One region of the Virgibacillus alimentarius genome, then DNA from elsewhere that is predicted to be linked to it. Evidence: riboswitches for the same ligand, from Rfam matches in the RefSeq annotation. Region 1 holds a riboswitch; each other region holds the start of a gene.
What was found. Region 1 has a riboswitch for preQ1 ahead of queC (7-cyano-7-deazaguanine synthase QueC). Riboswitches for the same ligand answer to the same signal wherever they lie in the genome.
Positions count from the first base shown of each region.

Region 2: another riboswitch for preQ1. It lies ahead of J2Z81_RS07355 (QueT transporter family protein); the one in region 1 lies ahead of queC (7-cyano-7-deazaguanine synthase QueC).
Region 3: another riboswitch for preQ1. It lies ahead of queF (preQ(1) synthase); the one in region 1 lies ahead of queC (7-cyano-7-deazaguanine synthase QueC).

Region 1 is NZ_JAGIKX010000033.1:347-7,527, reverse strand. Features, by position in the region: gene J2Z81_RS13235 (MerR family transcriptional regulator) at 1-43, opposite strand, end outside; gene J2Z81_RS13230 (hypothetical protein) at 61-726, opposite strand; gene J2Z81_RS13225 (ZIP family metal transporter) at 925-1,740, opposite strand; gene J2Z81_RS13220 (hypothetical protein) at 1,788-2,153, opposite strand; gene J2Z81_RS13215 (EndoU domain-containing protein) at 2,157-2,714, opposite strand; gene J2Z81_RS13210 (hypothetical protein) at 2,834-2,986, opposite strand; gene J2Z81_RS13205 (SLAP domain-containing protein) at 3,136-3,510, shown strand; gene queE (7-carboxy-7-deazaguanine synthase QueE) at 3,739-4,461, opposite strand; gene J2Z81_RS13195 (6-pyruvoyl trahydropterin synthase family protein) at 4,461-4,895, opposite strand; gene queC (7-cyano-7-deazaguanine synthase QueC) at 4,892-5,557, opposite strand; PreQ1 riboswitch class I at 5,660-5,706, opposite strand; gene J2Z81_RS13185 (hypothetical protein) at 5,777-6,409, opposite strand; gene J2Z81_RS13180 (superoxide dismutase) at 6,625-7,181, opposite strand, start outside.
Region 2 is NZ_JAGIKX010000010.1:11,752-18,932, forward strand. Features, by position in the region: gene J2Z81_RS07335 (calcium/sodium antiporter) at 1-425, opposite strand, end outside; gene htpX (zinc metalloprotease HtpX) at 530-1,432, opposite strand; gene J2Z81_RS07345 (LemA family protein) at 1,445-1,993, opposite strand; gene J2Z81_RS07350 (DUF3891 family protein) at 2,168-2,932, shown strand; PreQ1 riboswitch class I at 3,037-3,081, shown strand; gene J2Z81_RS07355 (QueT transporter family protein) at 3,088-3,573, shown strand; gene J2Z81_RS07360 (polysaccharide deacetylase family protein) at 3,674-4,402, opposite strand; gene J2Z81_RS07365 (serpin family protein) at 4,616-5,860, shown strand; gene J2Z81_RS07370 (DUF3298 and DUF4163 domain-containing protein) at 6,027-6,644, shown strand; gene J2Z81_RS07375 (lysophospholipid acyltransferase family protein) at 6,697-7,181, opposite strand, start outside.
Region 3 is NZ_JAGIKX010000003.1:55,505-62,685, forward strand. Features, by position in the region: gene argJ (bifunctional glutamate N-acetyltransferase/amino-acid acetyltransferase ArgJ) at 1-209, shown strand, start outside; gene argB (acetylglutamate kinase) at 223-1,002, shown strand; gene J2Z81_RS03490 (acetylornithine transaminase) at 999-2,153, shown strand; gene argF (ornithine carbamoyltransferase) at 2,210-3,178, shown strand; PreQ1 riboswitch class I at 3,270-3,316, shown strand; gene queF (preQ(1) synthase) at 3,384-3,881, shown strand; gene ilvD (dihydroxy-acid dehydratase) at 4,058-5,746, shown strand; gene J2Z81_RS03510 (GntR family transcriptional regulator) at 5,859-6,581, shown strand; gene J2Z81_RS03515 (aminotransferase) at 7,017-7,181, shown strand, end outside.

The DNA.
Region 1 (7,181 bases):
CTGTTATGCCAGTCTGTTTTGTCACTTCCTTTATCGAAATCAAATCATCCACCTCCACTACTATGCACTCGGATTTTTCTTATCCTTTTCAGGAAAAATGGTATAGTACCAAGCATTGATTGTATCAGCTGCGAAGACAATTCCCCATATTACGCTAATTGGATAAATTACCTCTTTCTGATACGGACCATTTTCCGGTACGCCATCCATTTCCTCCATCCAAGACCAGTCTGATAAAACTTCTACTAGTGAACGGGAATGATCTCCGAAATATACCCAAAAAAAGGAATGAACCACAACAAATACAAATGTATGAACATACCAGCCTAGCCTATATTTACGAGCGATAAAACGTGGATCATTTTCACGCCTCATAATGCGACGATCTTTTTCTGTAAGTAATTCCACTCCTTTCCACTTTCCAATTTTTTGCTTCATAAATCGGTCCAGTTTTTTAAAGTCGGAAATACCAAACGTGCAGGCATATAATATGAAGATTGTTATAATAATCTGGAATGTTTCAATCTCTCCTGTTTTTTTATATACCACAAATGCCAAGACACCCTCCAGCATTGTCCCGGCAATAAATATAAATAAAAACAACATACCCAAAGCTTGTCGCCTAAAAGCATAACGTATCACTAAAAATAAGATGAGTGAAAGCCATGAAAAAATTTCAAGACTAATAAATATCTCCCACTGATACGGAATAATCACATCGGCCATATGCAATGTCTCCCCTGCGTATTTTTTCTTATGGACATCGAATGATATTTTCTAGTCCAAAACGGAAATGTAATATCAGTATACAAGATGACGTTACGTCAGTTTCAATCCTTTATTTGAAAAGAATATCACTAAATTTTCAACAAATTATTCAAAACTATAACATTCCTGTATAGGAGAATCGTACGTAACAGGTAACTATCCAAGTGCTACATCAAGAATCATCATAACCGTAAAACCGATCATCACGCTTATCGACGCAAGGTCCTTATTCCCTTCTTCTTGTGAACCCGGAATAACTTCTTCAACTACAACAAAAATCATTGCACCTGCTGCAAAGCTCAATGCATAAGGTAACAGAGGTTGAATAAAAGTTACAGCTAATGCTCCTATAACCCCCGCGAAAGGTTCAACCATACCGGAAGCCTGTCCATACATAAAGCTTTTTTCACGCGACATCCCTCCGCGCCGAAGTGGCATTGAAACAGCAAGACCCTCGGGAAAATTCTGAATGCCTATACCAATCGCAAGCGCAATGGCACCCGAAAGTGATGCAGTTGGTAAATCAACGGCAACCGCCCCGAAGGCAACCCCAACCGCAAGACCTTCGGGAATATTATGTAATGTAATGGCTAAAACGAGTAAGGTACTGCGCTTCTTTTGATCTGCGTGAATTCCTTCTGCCTGATCCATCGAAGAAGTTGGATGGAGATGCGGGAGTACTTTATCAGCAATCCACAGGAAAATACCCCCAAGCATAAAACCAATCGAGACGGGAATCCATCCAGGGACACTTCTCCCTTCTGCCATATCAAGAGCCGGTGAAAGCAAAGACCAGAAACTCGCAGCGATCATGACGCCACCAGCAAAGCCTAACATACTATCCATAAATCGCTGGTTAAACCCTTTTGTTGTAAACACCAAAGCAGCACCTAAGGCTGTCATCCCCCATGTAAACAATGTTGCAATCAATGCTTGCAAGATTGGGTGGAATTCTAAAAAATGAGAAATCATATTTGTCACTCCTTCTGTTCAGTATACCAATTCATCTTTTTAAACGCTCATCTATTTGACCTCTTCCATTCATCCAATTTTTCAATCCACACCCTAATTAACGCTCGTAGCTTTTTTGTCTCCATCTCGTAGGGTGGATATGTCTCGACATCAGCATCATCTTCAAACAAATCGTAAATTACCGTTGTATCAGCCTTAATAATAAGTCCACATCTATTTCCGCCAGACTCCACGCATTCTGTTACACCTGTTAACACACGCTCAATAGCTTCTAGGACACTATCATCAACAAGACGAGCGTCAGCCATGAGAAACTCACCGACAATTTTCATTTCAGGTTGATCAAATTCGATCGTTAATATTTTCTTTTCTTGTGAGCCATTTTTCAATGTAATTTCCCGAAATTGATACATAAACTATCCTCCTTCATAAACCGGAAATGCAGATATGATTTTCTCTTTCTGATCCAGGTACATGCTGATTTCCATCCCCTCCGATGTTAGCCCTGCATATGTATTCCCGTTTATCCATGTTTTAGCCTCATATGCTTCATTAATCGCATCGACGACTTGCTGAGCATTCCATTCTTTCGGGAAAAAAGTAGATTTTCCACCATTTGATGTTTTCGAAACTCCATTCACCTCAATTTCCGCCTCATAAACACCGGATGCATTTGGTTTCGTTTCCGTACCCTGAACAATATTTCCTTTCTTTGTAGGAAATCCATCATAATGAAAACCAACCGCCTGGTTCCTTTGATTAACTTCCCCTTCAAATATATGTTCAAGCGCTCCGTCTTTGAAGTATTTTGTATCAAATAAGTCGGAAATAGATGTAATCGATGAGTCAGAAGTAGTGTTCTCTAATTCATTACTACCGTCACCGTTTTCTAGAATGCCCTCTACCGTACAGCCGAATAAAAGAAAGGTACTAAAAATCAAAATGATTATACTTTTCCATTTAGCAAACATCATTTTTCACGTCCTCATAAAAATCTTGTATTATCAATATAGTCAATTTGACGATGATGTCAATATCGGATAAAAAATAATCCCTTACATGCCTATTAGCAAGAAGAGATTATCTTTTAATTTTATCCTCTTTTTCTTTTGTTTTTCTTATTTTCTAAATTAAGAAACTCACTATCTTCTGCAAACTCTGCATCATTTCTGCCAATCTTATTGTTTTTATTCTTATTATTTTGCCGTCCTTTATCTTTGTTACGATTTTTATTTTGCTCTGACATGTCTACGTCCTCCTGTCCTATTTCTTCACGTATAGGTTGTCCAAATTCAAATAAAATAATCGCGTTATTCTTTCGTTTCATGTATCCTAACATTAATGGCAATTTACTTTCCATCATGATCAAAAATATCTAAAATGGCAGGGATCCTTATGCAAAAACTAACTTTTCACCCAGCATGGGAGAAGACATTATCTGTAAAAGATAAAGAGCAAATCGAACAATCCTTTCATCATACACGCTTTTCCAGCTGCAGTATTCACTTCACACCTTTATGGGAAGCAATCAATCATAAAGGAGAACTGCTAGTCACGGTAATCATTCATAACTCGACTGATAGACCAGTTCTTTTTCATCACCAACAATTCATTTACGAAAAAAATAGAACAGTCATCGCATCATCCAATTTCTCACTTCCTTCACAAGTGCAAAAGGAAACAAGCATGCCTTGGACATTCATTTTTCCATCTGGCACATTTACAGACGCCTCCGAAATAAAAGGTGGTGAAATAACTATGAAAGAATAGACAAGTTCATTTGTTTTTATCACTAAAAAAGATCAATCCCGCTTTCAATTCATGATCAAGATGTAAAACTCCGTATGAATAATAAGGAAGTATCCGTTTGCCCGGATTCATGAAGATGACTTTTTTAAGTATCAAAAATAATGACATCTATAATTTTAATTTATAACAAAAAAAGAATCGGACATTGGTATCCAATTCTTTTCCTTGTGTGTATCGCTTGTCTTTTTTTCAAACGCCTCGCTTATTCCCCCATAAATACGTATGTAACTGTGGCAACACACGAACATCTTTGAATACTTCATCTTCCATTACAAGATCAACCAGCTGTTCATATTTTTTCAGTAAATGAGTGATCAGTTGTTCATCATTTGTTTGCTCAATGTGTTCATTTCCAACCTGAAGGAAAAGTGCTGCATCAGGATAGCGTTGATGGACATCTTTCGCATAGTTAAAATCCGCATGATCAAAGATGACAATTTTCAAGCTATACATCCCTTGCTGTTTTTTATTTAATGCATCAATAATAAAGTCCAGTTTTTCAAAGTCTGTTTTCATTCCTGAACTTGGCGGTTTCGGTGAAATTGTCAAATCATCAATTTGCGTAAACCAATCCTGCCACTTACTTCCTTGGGTTTCTAGAGCTACTTGTATTTGCGTATCGTGCAGGATATCAACTAATTCACCCAGTTGACGCAACAAGGCCGGGTTCCCGCCAGAAATTGTAACATGATTGAATTTGTTTCCGCCCTTAGCTTTTAAAGCATCAAAAATTTCTTCTGGTTCCATCATTTGTATCAAATCTTTTTCTGAACCGTCCCAAGTAAATTTCGAATCACACCAGGAACACCCATAATCACAGCCTGCCGTCCGGACGAACATTGTTTTTCTTCCAATAACCATTCCTTCGCCTTGAATGGTTGGACCGAATATTTCAAGTACTGGTATCTTCATTATTTTTTTGCCTCCTTAGGACGGTAAACACAATAACTTGTAGGTGTCTCCCTAAGGAAAACTTGTAGGCACACAGGTTGATTCAAAAGTGTATTTAAATAATCCTGAACAATTTCATACGTAACACGTGCAATCACTTCGGTAGTCGGAAATGCTGTTGCATGGATATCTGAAAAGGCTGAATCCTTATTCATTACGCCATGATCAAATCGTTTCTGGATCAATTCCTTGATTGTTCTAAAATTAACAAGAAAACCAGTATGATCCAGTTCATCCCCAGCAATGGTAATATTGGCGTAATACGTGTGTCCATGCATATATTGACAGATGCCTGCATCTTCATGGGGAACATAGTGAGCCGCGGAAAAATGAAAATCCTTATTTAATTCATATGCATACGAATGTGCAGTGACTGGATAGATCTGTTGCATCATTTAGCACTCACTCCTGCTCGTTTTTCCTCATATTGCTTCAAACCTTTTTGCCTTAATTTGCATGATGGACATTCTCCACATCCGCTGCCTTTTAGTCCGTTATAACAAGTTAATGTATTTTCTTTGATATACTCAAAAGCATATAATTGATCACTAAGCTCCCAAACCTCAGCTTTGTCCAGCCACATTAATGGGGTATGAATAACAAACGAATCATCCATGGATAAATTTAATGTGACATTCAATGATTTCATAAACGCATCCCGACAATCCGGATATCCGCTAAAATCCGTCTCGCTGACACCAGTAATTAAATGTTTAGCGTTGATTTGCTTTGCTAGTACCCCAGCAAATGAAAGAAACAACAGGTTTCTCCCTGGGACAAACGTCGATGGCAGTTCACCCTCATCTTCTGTAATGTCTAAATCATTCCTTGTAAGGGCGTTTGGTGCCAGCTGATTAAGTAAAGACATATCCAGTTCATGCTGAGGAACATCAAGTTCCTTGCAAATCTCCCTGGCACAGTCAAGTTCAGCAATATGCCGCTGCCCGTACCGGAACGTCACCGCTTCCACATGATCAAACTTTTCCAGTGCCCAGAACAGGCAAGTTGTACTATCTTGGCCACCACTGAAAACAACCACTGCTTTTTTATTGTCCATTTTCATTCTCCTCTCCTTTTTAACAATGAAAAAAGAAAAGGCCGCCACCATTATTTCCATCAAAAAATAAAAAAACAACACCAAGGAAGTTGTGCTGTTTCTGTCTCCTTAGTTTTTTATAGAGGGATGGAATTGCGAACCTCTCCTGCACAATGCAGTATTCTTTTTTGATTGTACATTAAGTGTACCATAGATAAATGGGAATCAAAGATAATTAAACTAAAAAATGTTTTCCCGCTTATGAAAGATGTACTCCGCTAAAGAATCAGCTGTAAAATGCTCTTTGACTCCCCGTTTTTCAAGAAAATAGTCAATAATCTCATTCTTTTTCAATCCAATTTCACCTAACCCTTCAGCAACCGTAGCTAAATAAGCTGCAGAAGGCTTCGTAAAGATTGCTGCATCTACTGGAAAATTAGCGGTAAATGTAAACATCGGAAAGCCATCTTCATCACCAAGATAAAATATCGTACCATACCATCCATCTGTGATTGTAACGGCACCTTTTTTCTTGATTGTCTTAAAGTCAATTTCCAGTCCAGGCTTCTTATTCTCCTGGGCAACGACTTCAGAGAACTGTTCTCTCGTGATAAGATACTTCCTTCCTATTGTTCGTGCTGTCTCCATAAAGTCATGTCCCATAAAAGCAACCCCTCCTTTTCCCCATTTACTCTGCTCTTTCGCAAAATATAATGGGTAAGGGAGCTCCACCATCGCATTTCTTCTCGGTGGTGTTTTATCCGTGCACCCACGTTCCTTTTTATCGGCACCGCGGGGAGTAGATCCATTAATATAACATAGAAATCGGTCTTCGCAAATATTAGACCCGTAACTAACGTACCATACCTCCATCTTTTTAACTCCTCTCCTCAACAAATTCACTTCCATCGTAACATAAATATCGTATTAATTTTGTTAAGAAATTATAACCGAAATCTGAAATTTTAAATGATTTTAAAATCAAAGGGATCGTACGCGAAAAGGGTCTTCCGGCTACCACCCCGGAAGACCTAACATGGCTTTAATTTAAATTACCTGAAATACCTTACTTATGTTCTTCAACTTCCTTACTTTAATGCATCATTATACAATGCATTCACCTTATCCCAATTTATTGTATTCCACCAATTTGTGACAAATTCAGGTCTGCGATTTTGGTACTTCAAATAATACGCATGTTCCCAAACGTCGATCACAAGCAGTGGCTCTTTATTAAAAGCAAGAGGTGTATCCTGGTTCGGTGTGCTCATTACGGATAATTCCTTCGTATCATTATCCATCACTAACCATCCATACCCACTGCCAAATCGGGATATAGCAGCTTTTGATAGCTCATCTTGAAAATTATCAAAAGTCTTAAAGTTCTTCTCAATTGCACTTTTTATATCCGCAGTCGGATCCCCGCCACCATTTGGTGCCATCACTTCCCAAAATAAACTGTGACTATAATGGCCGCCACCATTATTTCGAACTGCCGTTTGAATATCACTTGGCAATTCATTCAAATTCGTTAATAAGTATTCTAGTGATTGATCTTGAAATTCTGTATAACCTTCTAAAGCTTTATTGAGATTTTTAACATATGTTGCATGATGTGCACCATGATGTAATTCTAATGTACGTG
Region 2 (7,181 bases), on a different contig from region 1:
AAAAACAATAAAAATATGAGACCATCACTACGGGTTAATGCGTTATTATCAAATCCTTGTAATATCATATCACTACTAAGAACAAGTAATACAACACTGGCTAAAAGTGTAAACGGAATTTCCTTTTTTGTAGTCTCACTTTCGACTTTTAAAGGATATATAAATGCCGCAATGCCAACAACAAGCGTAATATTAAAAATACTGCTTCCAATAACATTCCCCAATGAAACGCCGGCATTTCCTTTTAGCGCTGCAATAATACTTACAGTTGCCTCCGGTGAACTTGTCCCGAATGCAACAATTGTCAATCCAATTAACACTGGAGATATCCGGAGTAATGTTGCAATATTCGATGAACCATCAACAAATAAATCTGCACCTTTAATTAGCAATACAAACCCAATTAATAAGAAAATATAAGCCATAAATAATTGTCCTTTTCTAATTAGTATCCTATTAATTTAATCATACCCTCTTTATTGTAATACATTCATTGTATCAAAAAGAGACCTACATAAAATGCGGATATCTACATACTTTCCAAACGCTTAATACGATCATCTGTTGATGGATGTGTTGCCCAAAGGCTGCTGCTTTTTCTCCTAGTTTTGCGCCGTTTGCCTCCAAATGGACTGACAATGTACATGGATGCAGTTGCCTCTTTTGCGTCTTTTACATCTTTAGGTACACCACTAATTTTCTTTAAAGCACGAATCAAACCAACAGGATTACGTGTGAATTCAACTGCTGTAGCGTCTGCTAAGTATTCTCGATTCCTTGAAACAGCCAGCTTGACAAATTGAGCCGCAATAGGAGCTAAAATAACAAAAATGAGTGCTACTAGTATGAGAATCGGATTCGCTTTCCGATTTCCACCACCACGGCGTCCTCCGCCAAATAACATAGCACGCGAACCAATATTTGCGATAAGTATAATAACCCCTACTAATGCTACACAAATGGTCATCAACCTTATATCGTAGTTACGAATATGTGCAAGCTCGTGAGCAACAACACCCGATAATTCTTCACGGTTTAGTTTTTCCAATAAACCAGTCGTAAATGCCACCGATCCTTTTTCCGGCTTTATCCCGGTTGCAAAAGCATTCGGTACTGGGTCACTTACAATATAAACTTTTGGCATCGGGATGCGAGCAGCGATCGACAATTCCTCTACAATATCAAACAACTCCGGATGATCGCCTTTCTTGATTTCTTTTGCACCAGACATGTTGAGAACTTGAGAACTGGCAGTCATATAAGTGACTGGAATATAAATTGCAAGCACAATAAGAGTAATGATGATTCCAGTAATCGAGTCGTTATTTACCAAATAGCCGATCGCCCACCCTAAAGCAAGTACAAGTAAACTAAATAAAGCAACGAGAAAAATTGTTTTACGTTTATTCTGTAAAATTTGTTTATAAAGCATAACGATCCCCCATTAAAAATTCACAGTAGGTGCTTCGCGCTCTTCTTCTGGAATCGTCAACTGTTCTTCCTTTTTAAAGCCAAATATACCTGCGATTAAATTACTTGGAAAAGATTCACGTTTTATATTATATTCAGCTACGGTTTTGTTATAAAGCTGACGGGAATAAGCAACTTTATTTTCTGTTGAAGTTAGTTCCTCCTGGAGTTTTAAAAAGTTTTGATTTGCTTTAAGGTCGGGATATGACTCCTTTAAAGCAAAGATGGACTTTAATGCTCCCTGAATCTGATTATCTGCTTCTATACGCTCTTGTGGTGATCCTTGAACGAGCTGATTACGCGCCTGAATCACATTCTCTAATGTTTCTCTCTCATGTTCAGCGTAGCCTTTTACTGTATTGACCAAATTAGGAATAAGATCATACCGCCGTTTTAATTGAACATCGATCTGACTCCATGATTCCTTAACCCAATTACGATATTTAACAAAACTGTTATAACTTGAAATACCGTAAATTACGATAATCGCAACAATAACAGCGATTATAATCGTAATGATCATAATAGCTTCACCCTCTCGTAAATTATTACTATATCTTAGTCATTATACCATCTGATCATTAACTGTAAATAAACAGCACAAGCGAACTTCCCTTTTATTTGTATGCCCCGTTCAATTGAATTATCATGAGTTTATAACCGATACGAAACAGTTCTTTGAAAGGATGATTTATTCATGATTGTTAGAGAGCACCCTAATCATTTCATTATGATTGAACAAGATAACCATGCCCAGCTTTCTGGTGAAATGATAGCAAACTGGAATGACTCTCTTTTCATTGATACGAAGTTTAAAAAAACGGTTGAATTTGCCATCTTTCATCATGATTGCGGCTGGAAATCATTCGATAAACAACCATTTTGGAACGATGAAAAAATGGCCCCTTTTACCTTTACTAATTTCCCGATTCTTCCTAAAACTGTACTTTATAAGCATGGGATTGATGAGGTTGAAAAAGAAGATGAATACGCAGCTCTCCTATGTAGTATGCATTACATGCGATTTTTATTAAATCGTAGAACCCAGGAAGCAAAGATTTTTGTACAAAAGGAAAAAGAACGCAGAAACCGAATTATCCGCTCCTTATCAACATTTGATAGCTACTTATTTGATTTTCACTATGGCCTTCTTCAGCTTTGTGATAATTTATCTTTATATATTTGTTTAAATGAACCTGGTACCTCAAAAGAAGAGGAACATTTCTTTTACCGAGATGGTATTCCGCTCTCCACTTCCTTACACGGCTTTCAACAGGATAAACTAAAAACCGAGTGGGTGGACAAAGATACCGTTACAATAAATGAATTTCCTTTTGCTAGTAAGCTTACACTTACGTTAAAGCAAAAAGTAATCTCTAAAAAATTAATAGCAAATAAAGGGTTGGACAAGAGCTATCAAGATGCACCATATGAACATGTAAAGATTCGCCTCGTTCCTTAGGTTAGTATACTGACGCTCGCATCATCATGACATCGTTCGCTTTTTCCAGCAAAATCCCTATTGTCTTTTATTCAAAAAAAGGTATAATAAAATAGTTTTTAAATATCACCGTGGTTCGAAACCATCCCACGTAAAAAAACTAGGGGGAAATATTTATGAATGTTAAAACACTTGTTAACAATGGACTGTTGGCAGCACTTTATATAGCAGTTTCTGTGCTGGTACAGCCATTTGGATTTACGAATATACAATTTCGCCTGTCTGAGTTGTTCAACCATCTCATTGTATTCAATAAAAAGTATTTCTTAGGAATCACATTAGGTGTGTTCTTAGCTAATCTCTTCCTCTCTCCACTTGGTATCTATGATTTGATATTCGGGGTAGGACAATCTGTTATTTCACTGCTCATGACCATGGGAGTTGGAAGATTCATTGAAAGTATATGGGTGCGCATGATTGCAAACACAATCATTTTTTCATTTAATATGTTTATCATCGCAATTATGCTGAATTTAGCTTTAGGGTTACCGTTTCTGATTACTTGGCTGACTACTGCAATTGGCGAATTTGTAGTAATGGCTCTAGGAATACCTATTATTTATGCACTTCATAAACGAATGCATTTTGATAAATTAGTATAAGCATTGATCCTTTTAAAGGCATCTCTTTATTCATGATGAGATGTCCTTCTTACATATTGATTAACGATGAAAGAAATTAGTTTGATCTATATTTGGGCAATCATGACCAAAGCTCTGGTACCGTAACAAATTCATAACCTTTCTTTTTTAGATATGGAATAATCTGATCTAGTGCTTCAGCTGTTCCTGATAGATCTTGTGACCAATGCCCTGCACTATGCATCAAAATAATCGCACCAGGATGAACATAATTAAGTATATTTTGTTTTATTTTTTCTGGAGTCAAACTTTTCCAGTCCTCTGAATCAATCGACCAGCCTATGCCACGATAACCCATTTCCCCTAGTTTCTCTACCAGATCTTCATTCATTGCACCATAAGGAGCACGGAATAAGTCTGTTACATTGTTCGTTAACTCCTTCAATTCCTTTTCGTTTTTTTCTATTTCCCATGCCAAATTTTGTTTACCAGTTTTTGTCAGGTCCGGATGCCAATATGTATGATTCCCAATGATATGGCCTTCTCGGTCTATTCTTTTTACCATCTCCGGATACTTATGAACGCGAGTACCTAGTAGAAAAAAGGTCGCCTTGACATTATGTTTCTTTAATACTTCTAAGACTTGCGGTGTAAAACGCTGATCGGGCCCATCATCAAAAGTTAATGCAATCACCTTTTTATCCGTCTTTCCTTTATAAAGCATAATATCTGGATACTTCGTCTGCAAAGGGTACATGGAAGCTTGAACTGGTATATGAAAATGAACCGCCATGCTGAAAATGATGATAACAATCACAAACTGTATTTTACTGCATCTTTGTAATAACATGAATACCCCACTCTTTCGTCATTTCTTTTAGGTGCTCCATATACCCCTTACTTTAACACTATAGGAAGAGGAATATTCATGGACACGATCTCTATTTTACTATTCCTAAAGTCACTTAAATGGTTGAGTTATCAATATCTTTTCTCAAATTAAAATATTATGAATTATGTTAGAATAGTATTAAAATAAACTGGTATTAGGGAAGGAGTGCGCATGAAGAGATTAGCCGTTTTATTTTCATTAGGAATACTCTTTATGACAATGGTAGGTTGTAGTACGGAAAAAGAATCCAGTCAGCATAAACCTGGAAATACGGATGACATACAATTCAATCAAGAAGACTACAAAGAAATTATACCTTCTAATAATGAATTGGGGTTTAACTTATTCTCAGAACTCAAGACAGACGAGTATTTGAATACTTTCATCTCACCAACAAGCTTATTCCTGTCATTATCCATGCTCTATAATGGAGCACATGGTGTTACGCAAAAAGAAATAGCAGAGGTATTAGGGGTGGAGGATACCGAAGTTCAAAAGTTAAACGAAGCAAATGCATCATTGATGTCCATCATGGATAAGAAATCCAATCATGTAAAACTGTTCTTAGCTAATGCTATGTGGCTTAATGAAGACTTTCAATTCCAAGAGGATTTTGTACATCCAATCAAAAGTTATTTTCATGCTGAAGCGAATGCGATTGACATACATGATACTAAATCTGCAGATAAAATAAATAATTGGGTAAAAAATGCTACAAATGACAAAATTGAACAAATTGCAGATAAACCATTAAATCCTGATTTAATATCTATCCTTACAAACGCGATTTACTTTAAAGGGAGCTGGACATATCCATTTGATCAAAAACAGACAAAGGATGGAACGTTTCATCTTAGCGAAAAATCAAAAAAAGATGTATCATTCATGAAACTAACAGAAGACCTCGAGTATCTGAATGATAAAGAATTTCAAGCAGTGTCTCTCCCATACGGTGAAGAGGAAATGAGCATGAAGGTGTTTCTTCCAAAAAAGAACAGCAGTTTAAAAGAATTCGAAGAAATGTTATCAAGTAAAAATTGGAAGGTGTGGAATTCGGAATTTCAAACAAAAAAAGGGACAATTATTCTTCCTAAGTTTCAGATTGACTATGAAACCTCATTGAATAAAACATTGCAGCAACTAGGTATGGAATCAGCATTTAATAAAGACGCCAATTTTAGCCGAATGATCCAGGGAAATGATCCCGTATGGATTGGCCAAGTGAAACAAAAAACATATATTGACGTCAATGAAGAAGGGACAGAAGCATCTGCAGCAACATCTACAGAAATGGAAACAACATCAGCACCCGTTAATAAACCATTCCAGATGAAAGTAAACCGACCATTCTTCATCGCCATCACCGATGATGAAACGGGAGCCATCTTATTCATAGGCAGTATTTATCAACCATAGCGGGGCTGTTTTTCAGTCCCGCCTATGTATTTTATTGCTTTTTCTCTTCCAAGTGCTGAGCTAATATCACCGTAATATTGTTTTCCAAGCGACCCTCGTAAAATATAAGGGACATTTCCCCAATCGTTACATATAATACTACAAACTGATGTAAAGGATGATGAAAATGTCCATTCAAACACTTCCTGTCTCCATTCAAACAATGGTCATAAAACGGCCGGGAACTACGATTTACTATCCTCAAGTATATGGTTTGCAAGAGATGCATGTACAACAATACATTAATCAAACGATTTATCAACTGGTACGTGCATTAATACAATATCAATATCAGCAACAAGGTACTAACACATTCGCTGACATGATTGGTACATTCGAAATTAAAACGAATGAGCGTAATCTACTTAGTTTAACCCTAACAAACTATGCAATGGCTGACCATCATGCACATGGACTCACGCTGATGAAATCCCTAACATTCGATATTCAAACAGGGGAAAATTATACGCTTCAAGACCTATTTAAGCCTAACAGTAATTATATCCATGTCCTTTCTAAGCATGTCGAGCATCAAATACAGGAAAGGGACATACAACTTTTAAATGGGTTTTCTAGTATTTCACCTGACCAGGACTTCTATATTGCTGACAAGACGCTTGTTCTCTATTTCCAGCTTTATGAAATTACCCCATACTATGTAGGCCTTCCAATGTTCCCTATTTCCATTTATACATTGCAACACATTATCCCCGAAAATGGACTGCTAGAACGGATGATAAATTAAAGGGACTGTCCCTCACCACTTTCGCACTTTAGTAAAGTGGGGGACTGTCCCCTTATTTATTCTTTAATTCATTTTGTAATTCTTTTAGCGTATCGTTGAGGTCCTTCATCATCACTTCCATTCCTTCTTTTTTTGGCATGTCTTCAGGTAAATATATTGGATCACCGTATATAATTTTTGGCTTAAACCGCTTAAATAAGTCCTTAAAATTATTGGGTCCATGATAGGCCACTGGGATAATCGGAACCTTAGAACTCGCCGCAATTGTAACAGCTCCTCTTTTTAACGGCACCTCTTCACTTGTTCTAGTTCCGCTTGGAAAAATACCGACAACTTTGTTCTCTTTTAATAACTTTTTTGGAACTTTTATCGTACTTGGACCGGGATTTTCACGATCTACTGGAAAGGCATTTAAGTTTCTCATGAGCCATTTTAGAAAAGGGGTCTGAAATAATTCCTTTTTTGCCATATAATGGATTTGAATAGGCAAAATCGAAATACCGAGCCAAAGTATGTCTACCCAACCTGTATGTGTAC
Region 3 (7,181 bases), on a different contig from region 1:
CAGATACAATTGATACATTTATCGGATCGATCCAGTTGTTAAAAGATAGTCAACCAGTGCCTTTTTCGGAAAATGAAGCAACAAACTATTTAAAAGAAGATACTGTGACAATAGTAATCGATTTAAAAGTAGGTAATGGAACGGGGAAAGCTTGGGGTTGTGACTTAACTTATGATTATGTACGTATTAACGCTAGTTATCGATCGTGAGGGGGTGTAAGCGGTGCAGGATGTAATTGTGCTTAAATGTGGCGGAAGTATTATCAATGTTTTGTCTACTGAATTTTTTGCCAATATTTTAACTTTACAGCAAGCAGGTTACAAGCCGGTTATCGTTCATGGCGGGGGTCCAGCAATAAAAGAAATGCTGGATACGTTAAAAATTGAAACGGAATTTATCGACGGTCTCCGAAAAACGACAGAACCAGTTATGGATGTTGCCGAGATGGTACTTAATGGATCAGTGAATAATGAATTGCTACGTAAATTTAATCAAGCTGGGATACAAGCAATTGGGTTATCTGGTTCGGATGCAATGACCCTGACAGCAGTTTCCAAAAATATAGAGCGCTACGGATTGGTAGGAGAAATAACAGATGTCAATGTACCGTTACTTCATCATTTAATAGCTGCTAGTATTGTGCCTGTCATTGCTCCGATAGCCCTCGGTGAGAATGGAACAAGATACAATGTGAATGCTGATACCGTAGCAGGTGCAGTTGCTGAAGCTTTATCGGCAGAACAGTTAATTTTTGTTACCGATGTACCTGGAATACTTAAGGAAGGTAAATTACTTGAAGAAATATCAGAGCAGGAAATTAAACACTTAATAGAAACAGGTACAATTTATGGCGGTATGATACCTAAAGTTAAAGCAGCACTCAAAAGTCTAAATGAACAATTGCGTGAAGTAATGATTGTTGATGGGAAGCATTCCGTTATCAAAGCAGACATGAAATTGAAAGGAACGGTTATTACAAAATCGATGGAGGTGGTAAAATGACTGCGTTATTTCCAACATATAAACGATTTGAACTATCGGTATCAGAAGCAAAAGGAACGATTGTAAAAGATACGAGCGGAAAGGAATATCTAGATTTTGGATCGGGGATCGGGGTTTGCAACCTAGGACATCGCCATCCCGATGTACAAAAAGCAGTAGAAACTCAGCTAACTAAATATTGGCATGTTTCGAATCTTTATCACGTGCCGATTCAAGAAAGTGTAGCTGAATTACTCACTACAAGCAGTTCTGGATCATCTGTCTTTTTCTGTAACAGTGGAGCAGAGGCGAATGAAGCAGCCATTAAATTAGCGAGAAAAGCAACAGGTAAGACGAAAGTGATTACATTTCATCAATCATTTCATGGAAGAACATTTGCTACGATGGCCGCTACCGGACAGGAAAAAGTTCATACGGGATTTGGGCCGATGCTTGAGTCGTTTGTATATGTACCGTTTAATGATATCGAAGCAGTACAAAACACCATAGACGGCCAGACAGCAGCAATCATGCTTGAAGTAATTCAGGGAGAAGGCGGCGTCCTTGATGGAAAATTAGAATTTATAAAAGAAATAGAACAGCTTTGTTTAGCAAATAATATTTTACTTATTATTGACGAAGTGCAAACAGGTATTGGAAGAACTGGTAAGCCATTTGCGTATCAGCATTACGGTATTTCGCCAGACATTATTACTTCAGCAAAAGGACTGGCGAATGGACTCCCGGCAGGAGCGATGATCGCTAAAGAGCATCTTTCGAGTTTCTTTGGACCAGGCAGTCATGCGTCCACATTTGGCGGTAATCCGGTTGCGATGGCAGCCGCGGATGCAGTTTTACAGATCGTGTTTCAGATGGACTTTTTAAATGAAGTAAAAGAAAAAGGTATTTATTTAAAAGAGCAATTAAACAAACGGATTGGTACATCCAGCTTTGTATCCGATATACGTGGGAAAGGGCTCATGGTTGGTATTGAATGTAAGGAAGATATTACTGCTCTTATCCCCAGCCTTATTGAAAAAGGATTACTTGTTTTAAATGCTGGGCCATATGTAATCCGTCTACTCCCCCCATTAACAGTAAGCCAGCAGGAAATAGATAAGGCTGTAAATCTTATCGCTGAAAATCTTAAAAAACCAATCACATCCATTTAAATGAATAACAAATCCCCTGAGGAAGGGGAAATCTAAAAAGAGGAAGTGATGACGACATGTTCGTCCCCACTAAAAGCAAAAATATAAAAACTACTTTAGAAGGACAGCATTTTCTAACATTACAAGATTTTACAAAAGAGGAGATTTTATTTCTTTTGGATTATGCACTGGAATTAAAAGAGAAGCAGCGTTCAAAAGGAGCAAATCATTTACTTGAAGGAAAAACATTGGGTATGATTTTCGAAAAATCTTCAACTAGAACACGAGTGTCATTTGAAACAGGAATGTTCCAGCTTGGCGGTCATGCTTTATTTTTAAGCAAAAATGATATACACCTTGGCAAAGGGGAAACCATCGCAGATACAGCAAAGGTATTGTCCCGTTATGTTGATGGCATTATGATTCGTACTTTTGAACATGCACTAATTGAAGAGCTTGCAGAAAATGCATCAATTCCGATTATTAATGGACTGACAGATGATTTTCATCCGTGCCAGGTACTTGCAGATCTTCTTACAATTTATGAGAAAAAAGGGAATTTGGAAGGAAATAAGCTTGCTTTTGTTGGAGATGGACATAATATGGCAAACTCACTCATTATTGGCTGTGCCATGATGGGAATTGATTGTTCACTTGCTGTTCCTAAAGGATACGAAGTAAAAGATGCTATTATGGATAAAGCAAAAATATTGGCCGCGCAAAGTGGGGCGGTAATCGAGCAATCAAATGATCCTAAAAAAGCTGTAGAAAATGCAGATATCATCTATACAGATGTTTGGACGAGTATGGGATGTGAAGATGAGATGGATGATCGAATGCAAGCTTTTGCTAAATACCAGGTTAATCAAGAGCTTGTTCAATATGCAAAAGATGATTATTTATTTCTACATTGTCTTCCGGCTGTACGTGGACAGGAGATGACAACAGATATCATTGATGGTCCAAATTCCGTTGTGTTTGACCAGGCGGAGAATAGATTACATGCACAAAAAGCGGTAATGGCTTCCGTAATGGGTGGGAATTGATCCGAGATCGCGGGATCGGTCTACTAATATGCTTCCCTGATTGACATTTAAATCGATCATTCTTATAATAAATCGAGTATATCCTGCAAAAAGCGGAGAGGTTCTTAGCATTAACCCTCTTAAAAAAACTAAGGACAGCTGTTTGTAAAGCCATGTGCCTTAGGGCCTGGCTTTTTTTAATGGCGGAAAACAGGAGGTATGAAGGATGGTAGATAAAAAAGATGATGGATTAGAAAGGTTAACCCATTTAGGGAGCAAAGGGACAACCTACGTATTTGATTATAATCCGGAGCTATTAGAAACATTTGATAACGATTACCCGGACAGAGAGTATTTTGTCAAAATGAATTTTCCGGAATTTACAACACTTTGTCCGATGACAGGGCAACCGGATTTTGCAACATTATATATAAGTTATATCCCGGACATTAAAATGGTAGAAAGCAAGTCTTTAAAATTATATTTATTCAGCTTCCGAAATTACGGTGGTTTTCATGAAGCGAGTGTCAATATGATTATGAATGATTTAATTAACTTAATGGATCCGCGATATATCGAAGTATGGGGGAAATTCACTCCACGCGGAGGTATTTCAATTGATCCGTACTGTAATTATGGCAAGCCAGGTACAAAGTATGAACAAATGGCAGAGCATCGGATGATGAACCATGATATGTATCCTGAAAAAATAGATAACCGATAACATGGTCAAAGGGGTAGTTTTTTAGCTACTCCTTTATCTATATGTAGCTTTGATTAAAAGGGATAGTTTGCCATATTCCAGCAATTATAAACAAAATTATTGCACTTTTTAAAAGAATCGTTATAATAGAAAAAAGTAAACTTTTATAAAAAGAAAAATATAGGGTGGGAATACAGATGGAAAAAGACTTACGCATCAAAAGTAAAGTGTTTAGTGACGACCCAAAAAGAGCACCCAATCGTGCCATGTTGCGTGCAGTAGGCGTGAACGATGAAGACTTTAAAAAGCCGATGGTTGGTATAGCGAGTACATGGAGTGAAGTGACACCATGTAATATACATATAAATGGTTTAGCTGAAAGTGCTAAAAAAGGAGCACGAGAAGCCGGTGGTGTACCACTCATCTTTAATACGATTACAGTTTCAGACGGGATATCAATGGGAACGGAAGGAATGCGCTACTCCTTGCCAAGCAGAGATGTTATCGCAGACTCCATCGAAACCGTTGTAGGAGCGGAAAATTTAGATGGATTTGTAGCAATTGGCGGATGTGATAAAAATATTCCAGGGTGTTTGATTGCGATTGCCCGAGCAGAAGTTCCTGCTGTTTTTGTATATGGCGGAACAATATCTCCAGGGTTTTCAAATGGCGAGAAACTGGACATTGTATCTGTTTTTGAAGGAGTAGGAAAGCATAATAATGGTGATATTGGTGATGAACAACTCCGTAATATCGAATGTCATGCTTGTCCTGGAGCAGGTTCTTGCGGAGGAATGTACACCGCAAATACGATGGCTTCTGCCGTTGAAGCAATGGGGATGAGTATGCCTGGTAGTTCATCACACCCTGCTGAATCTAAAGATAAAGCAAAAGACTGTGAAGAGGCTGGTAAAGCAGTATACACATTGCTTGAAAAAGGAATTTACCCGAAAGATATTATGACAAAAGAAGCATTTGAAAATGCAATTACTGTAGTAATGGCACTTGGCGGATCGACTAATGCTACATTACATTTACTTGCGATGGCACAATCCATCGGTGTAGATCTGTCTCTTGATGATTTTAATAGAATAAGAGAAAATGTACCACATATAGCTGACTTAAAACCAAGCGGTAAATATGTAATGGAAGATTTACATCGCATCGGCGGTATCCCTGCAGTAATGAAATTACTTTATGAAGCAGGTTACCTGCATGGTGATTGTTTGACTGTTACAGGAAAAACAGTTGCTGAAAATGCGAAGGAAGCTCCTTCTTTAGAAGAAGGTCAAGAGATTATATTACCATTTGACAAAGCATTTCGAAAAAATGGCCCGTTAGTTGTTTTAAAGGGAAATTTGGCTCCAAGCGGTGCAGTTGCAAAAGTTTCCGGGTTGAAAGTTACAAAGCACACAGGACCAGCGCGTGTATTTAACACCGAAGAAGAAGCAACGGAGGCGGTAATTAATAATGAAATCAAAGAGGGCGATGTGCTCGTTATACGTTATGAAGGGCCTAAAGGCGGACCGGGAATGCCGGAAATGTTATCTATTTCTGCTATTTTAGTAGGGAAAGGACTCGGAGAAAAGGTAGCACTATTAACGGATGGCCGATTCTCCGGCGGTACGCATGGACTTGTTGTAGGTCATATCGCGCCAGAAGCGCAGACAGGTGGACCAATCGCATTCCTTAAGGAGGGCGATATGGTAACCATTGATGCGGACGAGCTTCTCATTTCTATGGATATCTCCGAAGAAGAAATAGAACGTCGCAGAAAAAATTGGACTGCACCACCGCTAATGAAAAAAGGTGTGCTGGGTAAATATGCGCATAATGTGTCTTGTTCCTCAAAAGGAGCAATAACAGACTACTTTGACAAAGAATAAGGATATAAAGATAAAGCCCCGAATAATGGATGTTTTCCATTATTCGGGGCTATTCGATCATTCAAGAAATAAGCTAAAAAATTATCATTGACGTTAAGAAAGAGTGAGAGCAATGTCACTAGATCAAAATAGTTCCATTCCACTACATGTACAGTTAAAAGATGTTATTGAGGAAGGTGTAACGAAAGGAGTCTTTTCAGGCCAAATTCCAAGTGAACGCAAATTTATGGAAAAATATGATGTAAGTCGTAGTACAGTTCGGGCAGCGATCAGTCTGTTAGTGCAAGAGGGAATTCTTGAAAAAAGACATGGAAAAGGGACGTTTGTCTCATTAAAACCAATCCATGATTGGCTTGGTAATTTAAGCAGTACAACGGAGACCATCCGGCAAATGGGAATGAGACCTGGGGCTAAGCTTGTAACGCATTATCGAACAGTACCGAGCACCTATATTAGGGAACGCACCGGATTTGAAGAAGCGTACTTTATAAAAAGAGTTCGTTACGCGGATGATATACCAATTGGAGTTGAGCGTCATTATTATCCGGTTGAAATAGGGAAAGAACTTATACAATATGATTTGGACAATGCTACGTTATATGATTTAGTGGAAAATGAACTTGGCATCCAATTTGCTGAGGCAAACCAAACAATAAAAAGTGGCCCGTTATTAAATGAAGATAAAGGTTATTTGGAAATTAGCCCACAAAATCATGTGCTTATTGCTGAAAGGATTATTAAGGATCAAAAAAATGATATTATCGAGATGGAAGAAGCATTTTATCGTAGCGATATGTATGCGTTTGAACTTAATCTATCCCGCAAATTTGGCTAATTATTGACTTATTAATATATCTTATCATCATTATTTAATAAATAAATAACTGAATTTAATAAAAATATTGAAAATTCACCCAGTTATCCATTATACTAAATGTAATCTATTACAACGTAACTGGTACGGACATCATGATGTATTTAAGGATCTTCATTTCAATCGAATTGTAATAGTTATTATTCAAAGATGGATCGGAGTGATTTTCATTTATTTTAAAATTTCTTGAGAAATAAAAAAGTAGATAACATGAGTTTCAGCTGTACTGCAGTTTTAATGTTAGTAAGCCTCATGAATTATCGCAAAAGTAAATGAAAGCGATTTCCTCTATGGGAATTTGTTGTCTTCGATTCGAATGAAACCAGTTTCTATTACTTAAGCTTTACCTGAGAAAATTTATGGGGGTACTTAATAAATGAAATGGGGGATTGAATGATGAAGACTGAAAGAGAAGTAGGGAGTGCAGTATCTCAAGATAAGTTATGGAACGCAATGCATCGATACGATCCAAAAGGAAAGAATACAATAGCCGCATCAGGAGAAGGATCATGGTTTGTGGATGAAAAAGGAAATAAATATTTAGATGGTGTTTCTGGATTA